DNA from 3 places in the Brachybacterium sp. SYSU DS0246 genome. Region 1 is predicted to be linked to each of the others. Evidence: predicted binding sites of a transcription regulator. Region 1 holds the regulator's gene; each other region holds the start of a gene.
What was found. Region 1 encodes HrcA, which represses chaperone genes, less so after heat shock. Its sites were predicted from a motif close to TTNGCACTCGNNNNNNNCGAGTGCNAA; they were not measured.
Positions count from the first base shown of each region.

Region 2: groES (co-chaperone GroES) is a predicted target of HrcA. The motif match lies at 1,992-2,018, and genes of this name have one in related genera.
Region 3: groL (chaperonin GroEL) is a predicted target of HrcA. The motif match lies at 1,677-1,703, and genes of this name have one in related genera.

Region 1 covers NZ_JBZXYT010000004.1:29,756-33,027, forward strand. Annotated here, with positions in the region: gene AC5020_RS02875 (DUF3097 domain-containing protein) at 1-664, opposite strand, end outside; gene hrcA (heat-inducible transcriptional repressor HrcA) at 854-1,864, shown strand; gene dnaJ (molecular chaperone DnaJ) at 1,985-3,109, shown strand; gene AC5020_RS02890 (16S rRNA (uracil(1498)-N(3))-methyltransferase) at 3,139-3,272, shown strand, end outside.
Region 2 covers NZ_JBZXYT010000044.1:14,007-17,278, forward strand. Annotated here, with positions in the region: gene groL (chaperonin GroEL) at 1-1,513, opposite strand, end outside; gene groES (co-chaperone GroES) at 1,536-1,832, opposite strand; gene AC5020_RS16070 (metallophosphoesterase family protein) at 2,097-2,960, opposite strand; partial or broken gene AC5020_RS16075 (hypothetical protein) at 3,166-3,272, opposite strand, start outside.
Region 3 covers NZ_JBZXYT010000008.1:48,938-52,209, forward strand. Annotated here, with positions in the region: gene groL (chaperonin GroEL) at 1-1,488, opposite strand, end outside; gene AC5020_RS05555 (LytR C-terminal domain-containing protein) at 1,871-2,491, opposite strand; gene AC5020_RS05560 (DUF3263 domain-containing protein) at 2,588-2,917, opposite strand; gene AC5020_RS05565 (uracil-DNA glycosylase) at 2,995-3,272, shown strand, end outside.

The DNA of each region.
Region 1 (3,272 bases):
GCCACACATCGACGTAGGGATGCCCGAGCACGGAGACGTTGCCCTGGGCGCCGGGAAGCCTCATCACCTCGGCGGCGATCCGCGATTCCTTGGAGCCGGGCACCAGGTGGTCCACGAGGATCCCGAGCCTGCGGCCGGCGGACGGCCCGAAGTCCTGGACCCGCTCGACGAGGTTGTCGGCGCCTTCGAGCTGCTCCACGACGATGCCCTCGATGCGCAGGTCATGGCCCCACACCTTCTGGATCAGCTCGGCGTCGTGGGTGCCCTCGACCCAGATCCGCGACGCGCGCGCGGTGCGGGCCTTCGCCCCCTCGACGTAGACCGAGCCGCTCGCGGAGCGCTTGCGCACCGGGGCCTGGCTGCGCGGCGCGGGACGGGTGAGCACGACCGGCTTGCCGTCGATCATGAAGCCGGGGCCCAGCGGGAAGGTGCGGCGCTTGCCGCGGCCGTCCTCCAGCTCGACGATCAGCTCACCGGCGATCTTCTCGACGCGGGTGATGGCCCCGGTGAAGCCCGTCGAGGCCTCCTCGACGACGAGGTCGCGCTGCGCGGCGACCTCACGGGCCACGGGGCGGCGGCGATGATGAGCGGGCGGACCGGAGGAGAGCACGTCGGAGCCGTACCGGTCAGGGAAGCGATCGGATGCTGCAGGCACGCGCGACACCGTACACCGGTGGCGAACACCTCCCTGCGAGCCCCGCCGGGGACGCGTAGGATTGGCACTCGGCAACGGTAGGTGCCAGCCTCGCTCCCGGTGGTCCGTCGGCGTCCAGGAGCCCGTCGGCCCGCGAGCGGCTCGAGCACCGGCCGGAAGCCGACATCGAGATCGAGATGTCCGTACGCAGAGCAGGAGGTGAGGGACACGGACGCCCGGAAGCTGCAGATCCTCGGCGCGATCGTCGAGGACTACGTCTCCACGCGTGAGCCCGTGGGCTCCAAGTCCCTCCTGGAGCGGCACGAGCTCGAGGTCTCCGCCGCCACCGTGCGCAACGACATGTCGGTGCTGGAGGAGGAGGGGCTGATCCATCAGCCCCACACCTCGGCCGGCCGGGTTCCCACGGACAAGGGCTACCGCGCCTTCGTCGACCACGTGGCGACGGTCAAACCGCTCTCGGCCCCTGAGCGCCGGGCCATCCAGACCCTGCTCGAGGACGCCGGCGACGTCGAGGAGCTGCTCGGTCGCACGGTGCGGCTGATGGCTCAGCTCACCCAGCAGGTGGCGATGGTCCAGTACCCGGCGCGCCGCCAGGCCCGGATCCGTCATGTCGAGCTGGTCAAGGTCGCCGAGTCCCTGCTGCTGATCGTGCTGATCACCGAGTCCGGCCGCGTCGATCAGCGCACGGTCCCGGTGCTGGCCGCCCGGCCTGCCGAGTTCTACGTGGATCTGCGCGACCAGCTGAACCGCTATATCGCCGGCCGCGAGGTCACCGATCTCGAGCGGCCCGTGGCAGACCTGCTGGAGGTCACCCCGCACGCGGACAAGGCCTCCGTCGCGGAGGTGACCGAGGCGCTGTCGGCCCTCGCCGCCACCCGCGCCGAGGACCGCATCATGCTCGCCGGGACCGCCAACATCGCCCGCTCCGCCGAGGACTTCGCGCGGGATGTGGAGCCGTTGCTGGACGTTCTCGAGGAGCAGCTGGTGCTGCTGCGGCTGTTCACCGAGATGCACGCCTCGCCGGGGTCCGTCGAGGTGCGCATCGGCTCGGAGCTGGAGGACCAGGTCCTCCAGCAGGCGGCTGTGGTTGGCGCCGGGTACGGTGCCGGCTCGCACCTGGCGATCCTCGGCCCCAGTCGTATGGACTACGTCAGCGGCATCTCCACCGTCCAGGCCATCGCCCGGTACGTCTCCCGCTATCTCGAATGACCCGCGCGTGCGCGCACGCCTCGCACCGCGTTCCCGACCGCAAGCACCCACCGCCCCGCGCCCGCTCGCCGCACGCCGCGGCCCCCGGACGCCCCGACTCCCCGGTAAGGATCCTTCACCGTGAACGATGACTACTACGAGCTCCTCGGCGTCTCCCGCGACGCCTCCACCGAGGAGATCAAGAAGGCGTACCGGAAGCTCGCCCGCACCCTCCACCCGGACGTGAACCCCGATCCCGAGGCCTCCGAGCGGTTCAAGAAGGTCTCCCAGGCCTACGAGACGCTCTCGAACCCCGACAAGCGCCGCCAGTACGACATGGGCGGCGGCCCGGGCATGGGTGGCGGGTTCCCCGGCGGCGGTGGCGCCGGATTCGACTTCAACGACATCTTCGACATGTTCGCCGGCGCCGCCGGCATGCGCGGCCGCGGCCAGGGTCCGGTGCCCCGTCAGCGCCGCGGCGGCGATGTCCTGCGCCGGGTCAAGATCGACCTGCGCGACGTCGTCTTCGGCACCGAGGAGGAGGTCACCTTCCGCACCGCAGTGCGCTGTGAGCGCTGCGACGGCTCCTGCTGCGAGCCCGGCACCAGCCCCACCCGCTGCACCGCCTGCAACGGCAGCGGCCACGTCCAGCGCGTCGCCCAGTCGTTGCTGGGCCAGATGGTGACCATGGCACCGTGCCCGACCTGCGAGGGCCACGGCGACGTCATCGAATCCCCGTGCACCGCCTGCTCGGGCCACGGACGCACGCCCGCTGAGCGCAGCGTGACCGTGCGCATCCCCTCCGGCGTCGAGAACGGCACCCGCATCCAGCTGCGCGGCGAGGGCGAGACCGGTGAGGCCGGCGGTCCTGCCGGCGACCTGTTCGTCGAGCTCGCGGTCAACGAGCACGAGATGTTCGAGCGCGACGGCGACGACCTCGTGGTGACCATGTCCGTGCCCATGACTTCTGCCGCCCTGGGTGCGACGATCCCGCTGGAGACCTTCGACGGCACCGAGGAGATCGACGTCAAGCCCGGCTCCCAGCCCGGCGAGGAGATCACCCTCAAGGGCCTCGGGGTGACTCCGCTGCGCCGTGAGCGCCGCGGGGACATCCGCGTCGTCCTGGACGTCTCCGTGCCGACCTCGCTGAGCGACGAGGAGAGGGAGCTGCTCGAGCAGTTCGCCGCGATGCGGGGAGACGAGAGCACCCGCCGCCGCGGCCACGGCCCCTTCGCCAAGCTCCGCGACCGCCTGCGCGAGTTCTGAGCCGGCGCCGACGGGAGAGGTGAGCGCCCATGCCGACGACCCCGCCCGGCTTCCTGATCCTCGATGATGCCCTCGCCGCCGCCCGCGCGGGTGAGGCGCTCACGCTCGACGGCGACGAGGGCCGGCACGCGGCAAAGGTGGCCCGCATCGGCGTGGGCGAGCA
Region 2 (3,272 bases), on a different contig from region 1:
CGTTGCGCAGCGCCGAGCGGGTGACCTTGACCGGGTCGATGATGCCCGCGGCCACGAGGTCGACGTACTCGCCGGTCGCGGCGTTCAGGCCGTGTCCGACCTGAGCCTCCTTGACCCGCTCGACGACGACGTAGCCCTCGAAGCCGGCGTTCTCGGCGATCCAGCGCAGCGGCTCGACCACCGCGCGGGTGACGGCGCGCGCGCCGACGGCCTCGTCGCCGGTCAGGCCGAGGTCGCTCTCGAGAGCCGCAGCGGCCTGGACGATGGCGCTGCCGCCACCGGCCACGATGCCCTGCTCGATGGCCGCACGAGTCGCGGAGACCGCGTCCTCGATGCGCATCTTCTTCTCCTTGAGCTCGACCTCGGTGTGAGCGCCGACCTTGATCACGGACACGCCACCGGCGAGCTTCGCGAGGCGCTCCTGGAGCTTCTCGCGATCCCAGTCGGAGTCGGTGTTCTCGATCTCGGAGCGGATCTGCCCGACACGATCGGCCACGGCCTGCTCGTCACCGGCGCCGCCCACGATGGTGGTGGAGTCCTTGGTGACGACCACGCGACCGGCCTGACCGAGCACCTCGGTGCCGACGGTCTTGAGGTCCAGGCCGAGGTCGGAGGTGACCACCTGGGCGCCGGTGAGCACCGCGATGTCCTGCAGCATCGCCTTGCGGCGATCGCCGAACGCGGGAGCCTTGACGGCCGCACCCTTGAAGGTGCCGCGGATCTTGTTGACGACCAGCGTGGACAGTGCCTCGCCGTCGACGTCCTCCGCGATGATGAACAGCGGCTTGCCGCCCTCGACGATCTTCTCCAGCAGCGGCAGCAGATCCGCCACCGCCGAGATCTTGCTCTGGACGAGCAGGACGTGGGCATCCTCGAGGACGGTCTCCTGGCGATCCGCGTCGGTGACGAAGTGCGGGGAGATGTAGCCCTTGTCGAACTGCATGCCCTCGGTGAAGTCCAGCTCCATCGCGGTGGTCGAGGACTCCTCGACCGTGATGACGCCGTCCTTGCCGACCTTGTCGAACGCCTCGGCGAGCAGCTCGCCGATCTCGCGGTCCTGGCTGGAGACCGAGGCGACGTTCGCGATCTGCTCCTTGCCCTCGACCTCGATGGCGATGTCGCCGAGCTTCTCGGAGAGCGCCTCGGCGGCCTTCTCGATGCCGCGCTTCAGAGCGGCCGGAGCCGCGCCGGAGGCGACGTTGCGCAGGCCCTCGTGCACGAGCGCCTGGGCCAGGACCGTGGCGGTGGTGGTGCCGTCACCGGCCACGTCGTTGGTCTTGGTAGCGACCTCCTTGGTGAGCTGAGCGCCGAGGTTCTCGTAGGGATCCTCGAGCTCGATCTCACGGGCGATGGTCACGCCGTCATTGGTGATGGTGGGCGCGCCCCACTTCTTGTCCAGGACCACGTTGCGGCCCTTGGGGCCGAGCGTGACCTTGACGGTGTTGGCGAGCTTGTCGACACCGCGCTCGAGGGCGCGACGCGCTTCCTCGTCGTAGATGATCTCTTTTGCCATGAGTTTCCAGGCCTCAGTTCACTCAGTTGTCGATGATGGCGAGGATGTCACGGGCGCCGAGGACCAGGTACTCCTCGTTGCCGTACTTCAGCTCCGTGCCGCCGTACTTCGAGAAGACGACCTTGTCGCCCTCCTTGACGTCCATGGGCACGCGCTCGCCCTTGTCGTTGAAACGACCGGCGCCGACGGCGACGACCTCGCCCTCCTGGGGCTTCTCCTTCGCGGTGTCCGGGATGACCAGACCGGAAGCGGTGGTCTGCTCGGCTTCGAGCGGCTTGACGACGACGCGATCCTCGAGGGGCTTGATGGAGACCGACATGGCGGCTCACTCCTTCATGAAGAGATGACTCTGTGAGTTCGGGGTTCCAGGAACCTCGATCCCGGTCGTCGTCGCGGTGCCGACCGGGGAAGATTCCTGACTGACAGTCTCTGGCACTCTCGGCCTTCGACTGCCAACGACGCCAACTCTAGGACCGAGCTGGCACTCGTGCAAGGCGAGTGCTAAACCGGGGCCGTCCCGGGCACGGCGGGGTCTCGCGGACGGGTTCTCCGGGGCGACACCCGCGGGGCCTCGCGGACGGGCTCACCGGCCGGCGGCCTCCAGGATCGCCGAGACCTGTTCCGGCCCCATGTCGTAGACCGGCACGCTCATGTCGGCGAGGGTGTCTCCGGCGTTGGGGAACACGGAGGTGACCACCCGCGGCGCGTCCGTCGGGACCTCCCCCAGCTCGACGATGCTCATCCCCGACTGCGCCAGCGACTGCTCGTGATCCCCGGCGGTGACCGGGTCGACCACGTTGGTGATGCCCGGGACCACGTGCACGGGAATCCCCGCGATCGCAGCGGTCATCTCGTGGTGGTAGTGGCCCGAGAGCACGATCCGCACGTCGGAGCCCGCCAGCACGCTCGCCAGCTGGTCGAGGCCGTCGAGGTCCAGGCCCCGCAGCAGCGTGGTGGCGGCGACCAGCGGCGGATGGTGGATCGCGAGCACGGTGCCGCCCGGCGCGGGCTCGGCGAGGACGCCGCGCAGCCACTGGAGCTGCTCGTCCTCCAGATGCCCGTACCCCGCGCCGGGGATGCTGGAATCCAGCACCACGATGCGGGCCCCGTTCTCCAGGCGGACGACGCGATCCTGGCTGGTCGCGCCCCGGTCACCCGGGGCGATGGTCTCGCCGTACGCGACGGAGACGTCGTGGTTGCCCATGGCCACCACGAGTGGGGCGCCCAGGGCGGCGGCGAAGGGATCGAGGATCTCGTGCAGCAGTCGGTAGCTGGCCGGGGTGCCGTCCTCGGAGGCGTCTCCGGTGTGGACGACTGCGTCGATGCCGGTCAGACCCTGGCAGCGCGAGAGCAGCCCGTGCAGGGCGGCGGTGGTGTCAATGCGGTCGTAGTGGCGAGCGGCCGGGTCGCCGTAGAGGTGGGTGTCGCTGAGGTGGAGGATGCGCATGGAGGCACGGTAGCCACCGCGGGTGACGGGCAGGTGAAGAGGGGCGGACGGAGCGGCCGGTCGGGCGGGGCTACCGCAGGTGCGGGCGAATTGGAGCCACCATGTGCACCGATAGCGCTATATAGGGGCCAGCTGTGCACATGCTGGCTCCAATCCTGAGCCGGCCCGGCCCGCCTGCCGGCCCGGTTCGCGCGGCCGGTCGGGATCAGCCGCGGGTTCCGGTGCTGTCGGCGGTGCCGGTCACGTCGGTGAGCCCGGGGTTGCGGCGGATCATGTACAGCCCGATGCGGACCAGGAATCCCAGTACGAACC
Region 3 (3,272 bases), on a different contig from region 1:
CTTGACCGGGTCGATGATGCCGGCCGCGACCAGGTCCTCGTACTCGCCGGTGGCGGCGTTGAGGCCGTGGCCGACGGGCAGGTTCTTGACCTTCTCGGCCACGACGCCGCCCTCGAGACCGCCGTTGACGGCGATCTGCTTGAGCGGGGCCTCGACGGCGACCTTGACGATGTTCGCGCCGGTCGCCTCCTCGCCGGTGAGCTCCAGCTTGTCGAAGGTGTCCTTGCCGGCCTGCAGCAGCGCCACGCCACCACCGGCGACGATGCCCTCGTCGACAGCGGCCTTCGCGTTGCGCACGGCATCCTCGATGCGGTGCTTGCGCTCCTTGAGCTCGACCTCGGTGGCCGCGCCGGCCCGGATGACGGCCACGCCGCCGGCCAGCTTCGCCAGGCGCTCCTGGAGCTTCTCGCGGTCGTAGTCCGAATCCGAGTTCTCGATCTCGGTGCGGATCTGGGAGACGCGGCCGGCGATGCGCTCGGCGTCGCCGGAGCCCTCGACGATCGTGGTCTCGTCCTTGGTCACGACGATCTTGCGAGCCTGGCCCAGCAGGTCCAGCTCGGCGGTCTCCAGCTTGAGGCCGACCTCCTCGGAGATGACCGTGCCGCCGGTGAGGATCGCCATGTCCTCGAGCATCGCCTTGCGGCGGTCACCGAAGCCGGGAGCCTTGACGGCCACGGACTTGAAGGAGCCGCGCAGCTTGTTGACCACGAGCACCGCGAGGGCCTCGCCCTCGACATCCTCGGAGATGATCGCCAGCGGCTTGTTGGACTGGATGACCTTCTCCAGCAGCGGCAGCAGGTCCTTGACCGAGGAGACCTTCGAGCTGAGCAGCAGGATGTAGGGATCCTCCAGGACCGTCTCCTGGCGATCGGAGTCGGTGACGAAGTAGGGCGAGATGAAGCCCTTGTCGAACCGCATGCCCTCGGTGAGCTCCAGCTCGAGGCCCATGGTGTTGGACTCCTCGACCGTGATCACGCCTTCCTTGCCGACCTTGTCGAGGGCTTCGGCGATGAGCTCGCCGATGGCCGGGTCGGCCGCCGAGATGGCGGCGGTGTTGGCGATCTGCTCCTTGGTCTCGACCTCGTGGGCCTGGGACAGGAGGGTCTCGGAGACCGCGGCGACGGCCTTCTCGATGCCGCGCTTGAGCGCCATCGGGCTGGCGCCGGCGGCGACGTTGCGCAGGCCCTCCTTGACCAGGGCCTGGGCGAGGACGGTGGCGGTCGTGGTGCCGTCACCGGCGATGTCGTCGGTCTTCTTGGCGACTTCCTTGACGAGCTCGGCGCCGATCTTCTCGTAGGGATCGTCGAGTTCGATCTCCTTGGCGATCGACACGCCGTCGTTGGTGATGGTGGGGGCGCCCCAGGACTTCTCGAGCACGACGTTGCGGCCCTTGGGGCCGAGGGTGACTCGGACGGCGTCGGCGAGCTGGTTCATACCCCGCTCGAGGCCGCGCCGGGCCTCCTCGTCGTAAGAGATGAGCTTGGCCATTGTGGAATCTCTCCCGTGTGGTGTGGTGTCCACCCGACCCTCGTGCCCGCGACGGACGGCACCCCACGCCGTGTTCATGTCCCACGGCGCCGGATCCCTCACGGGGCCGGAATGTTGGTGGCCGGCGAAGCAGCGGACTGCTCCCCGGACAGGCTCACGACTCTCGAGGGCGGCCTCGCCGATCGGCGCTGTCACTCTCGATCATCGAGTGCCAGATCATCATAAGCACTCCGACCCGGAGAGTGCTAACCCTGGGCGGCTTCTTCTGGCAGCGGAACCTCCGGGGAGTCCATTCGCCCGACGATGCAGAACGCGCGCCGCCCTCCCGGATCGGGGGTCGACGCGCGCCCTGCATGCGTGAGAGGCCTTCGGCCTGCGGGATTCAGCCCTCGCCGCCGCCGTCCTCGCCGCCGCCGTCCTCGCCCTCGGCGTCCGCGCCGGGTTCGTCGACAGCCACGAAGGTGATGCGTGCGTCGTACTCATCGCTCTGACGGGCCTCCCCGGCACCGACCTGCTGGGCGAGCGCCTGCGCGCTCTCGGCGTCGGCCTCGTCGCGGTAGAACACGACGGGCTCCTCCTGCGTGTTGTCCGCGGTGGCGACGCCGACCTCCGTCCATCCCTCGCCCTCGAGGGTCTCCTCCCAGGTTCCGGCCAGCCCGTTGATGCCGCCGGCATTGACGACCAGCACGGGAGTGGACAGATCCGGCTCCGGGGCCGGCTCCTCCTCGGTGGTCGCCTCCTCGCCGTCGGCAGGGGCCTCCTCGCTGGACTCGCTCGCGGCGGGTGTGGTGGGGTCCTCGGCCCGCTCGTCCCCGTTGCCGCCCATGCCGCCGATGAGGAAGAGCAGCACGACCAGCATCACCACGGCAGCGCCGATGATGATGATGTAGAGCAGGTTCTGGCGCCAGAACGGCTCCTCGGCGCGGTGGGCGCCGTGGAAGGAGGCGCTGTCCGCCTCCTCGTCGAAACGGTCCGGCGGGTAGGGATACTGGGAATCAGCCACGGCCCCATTAAACCTGCTCCGGGCGGCAGGTTGTCGGAGCACACGCCCCGCACGTCGGGTCAGCACGGACCCGCCTCGGCCCGGGTCGGTCCTCGCTCAGGCCACGCGATCGGCGCCGCGCGCAGGGGCGGCGCCGTGCTCGGAGGTGCGCTGCGAGCGCAGCCGGTTCACCAGTGCCGGGGCCGCCCTCAGCGCCGCCGGCTCGTCGAGCAGCGTGTTCAGCCTCACGTAGTAGCCGACCTTGGAGATCCCGATCTCCTCGCGGATCGCGCGCTCCTTGGAGCCGACGTAACGGAAGGTCCGCGATTCCAGGGCGAGGATGCGCTGATCCAGGTCCGACAGCTCCGAGGAGGCGGTCGGCGGGGCGTCCTGCGAGCCCTGACGGGCTTCGTCGGGCTCCGCAGAGGCGTCGTGGTCGGAAGGCATGGACCGACAGTACGGCTCCCGAGGCGCCGGTCATCGGCGGCGCGCCGCACCCCTGGCGAGGATGGAAGACTGGTCACATGCCGCAGCCGCTCACCGAGATCATCAGTGCCGATTGGGCCCGCGAACTGTCCCCGGTGGAGGACCGGATCCATGCCCTGGGCGAGTTCCTGCGCGCCGAGGTGGACGCCGGCCGGGGATACCTTCCCTCCGGCGACCGGGTGCTGCGCGCCTTCACCCGCCCGATGGCCGACGTGCGGGTGCTGATCGTCGGCCAGGATCCCTATCCGACGCCGGGACATCCGATCGGCCTGTCCTTCGCCGTCGAGCGCGATGTGCGTCCGCTGCCCCGGTCGCT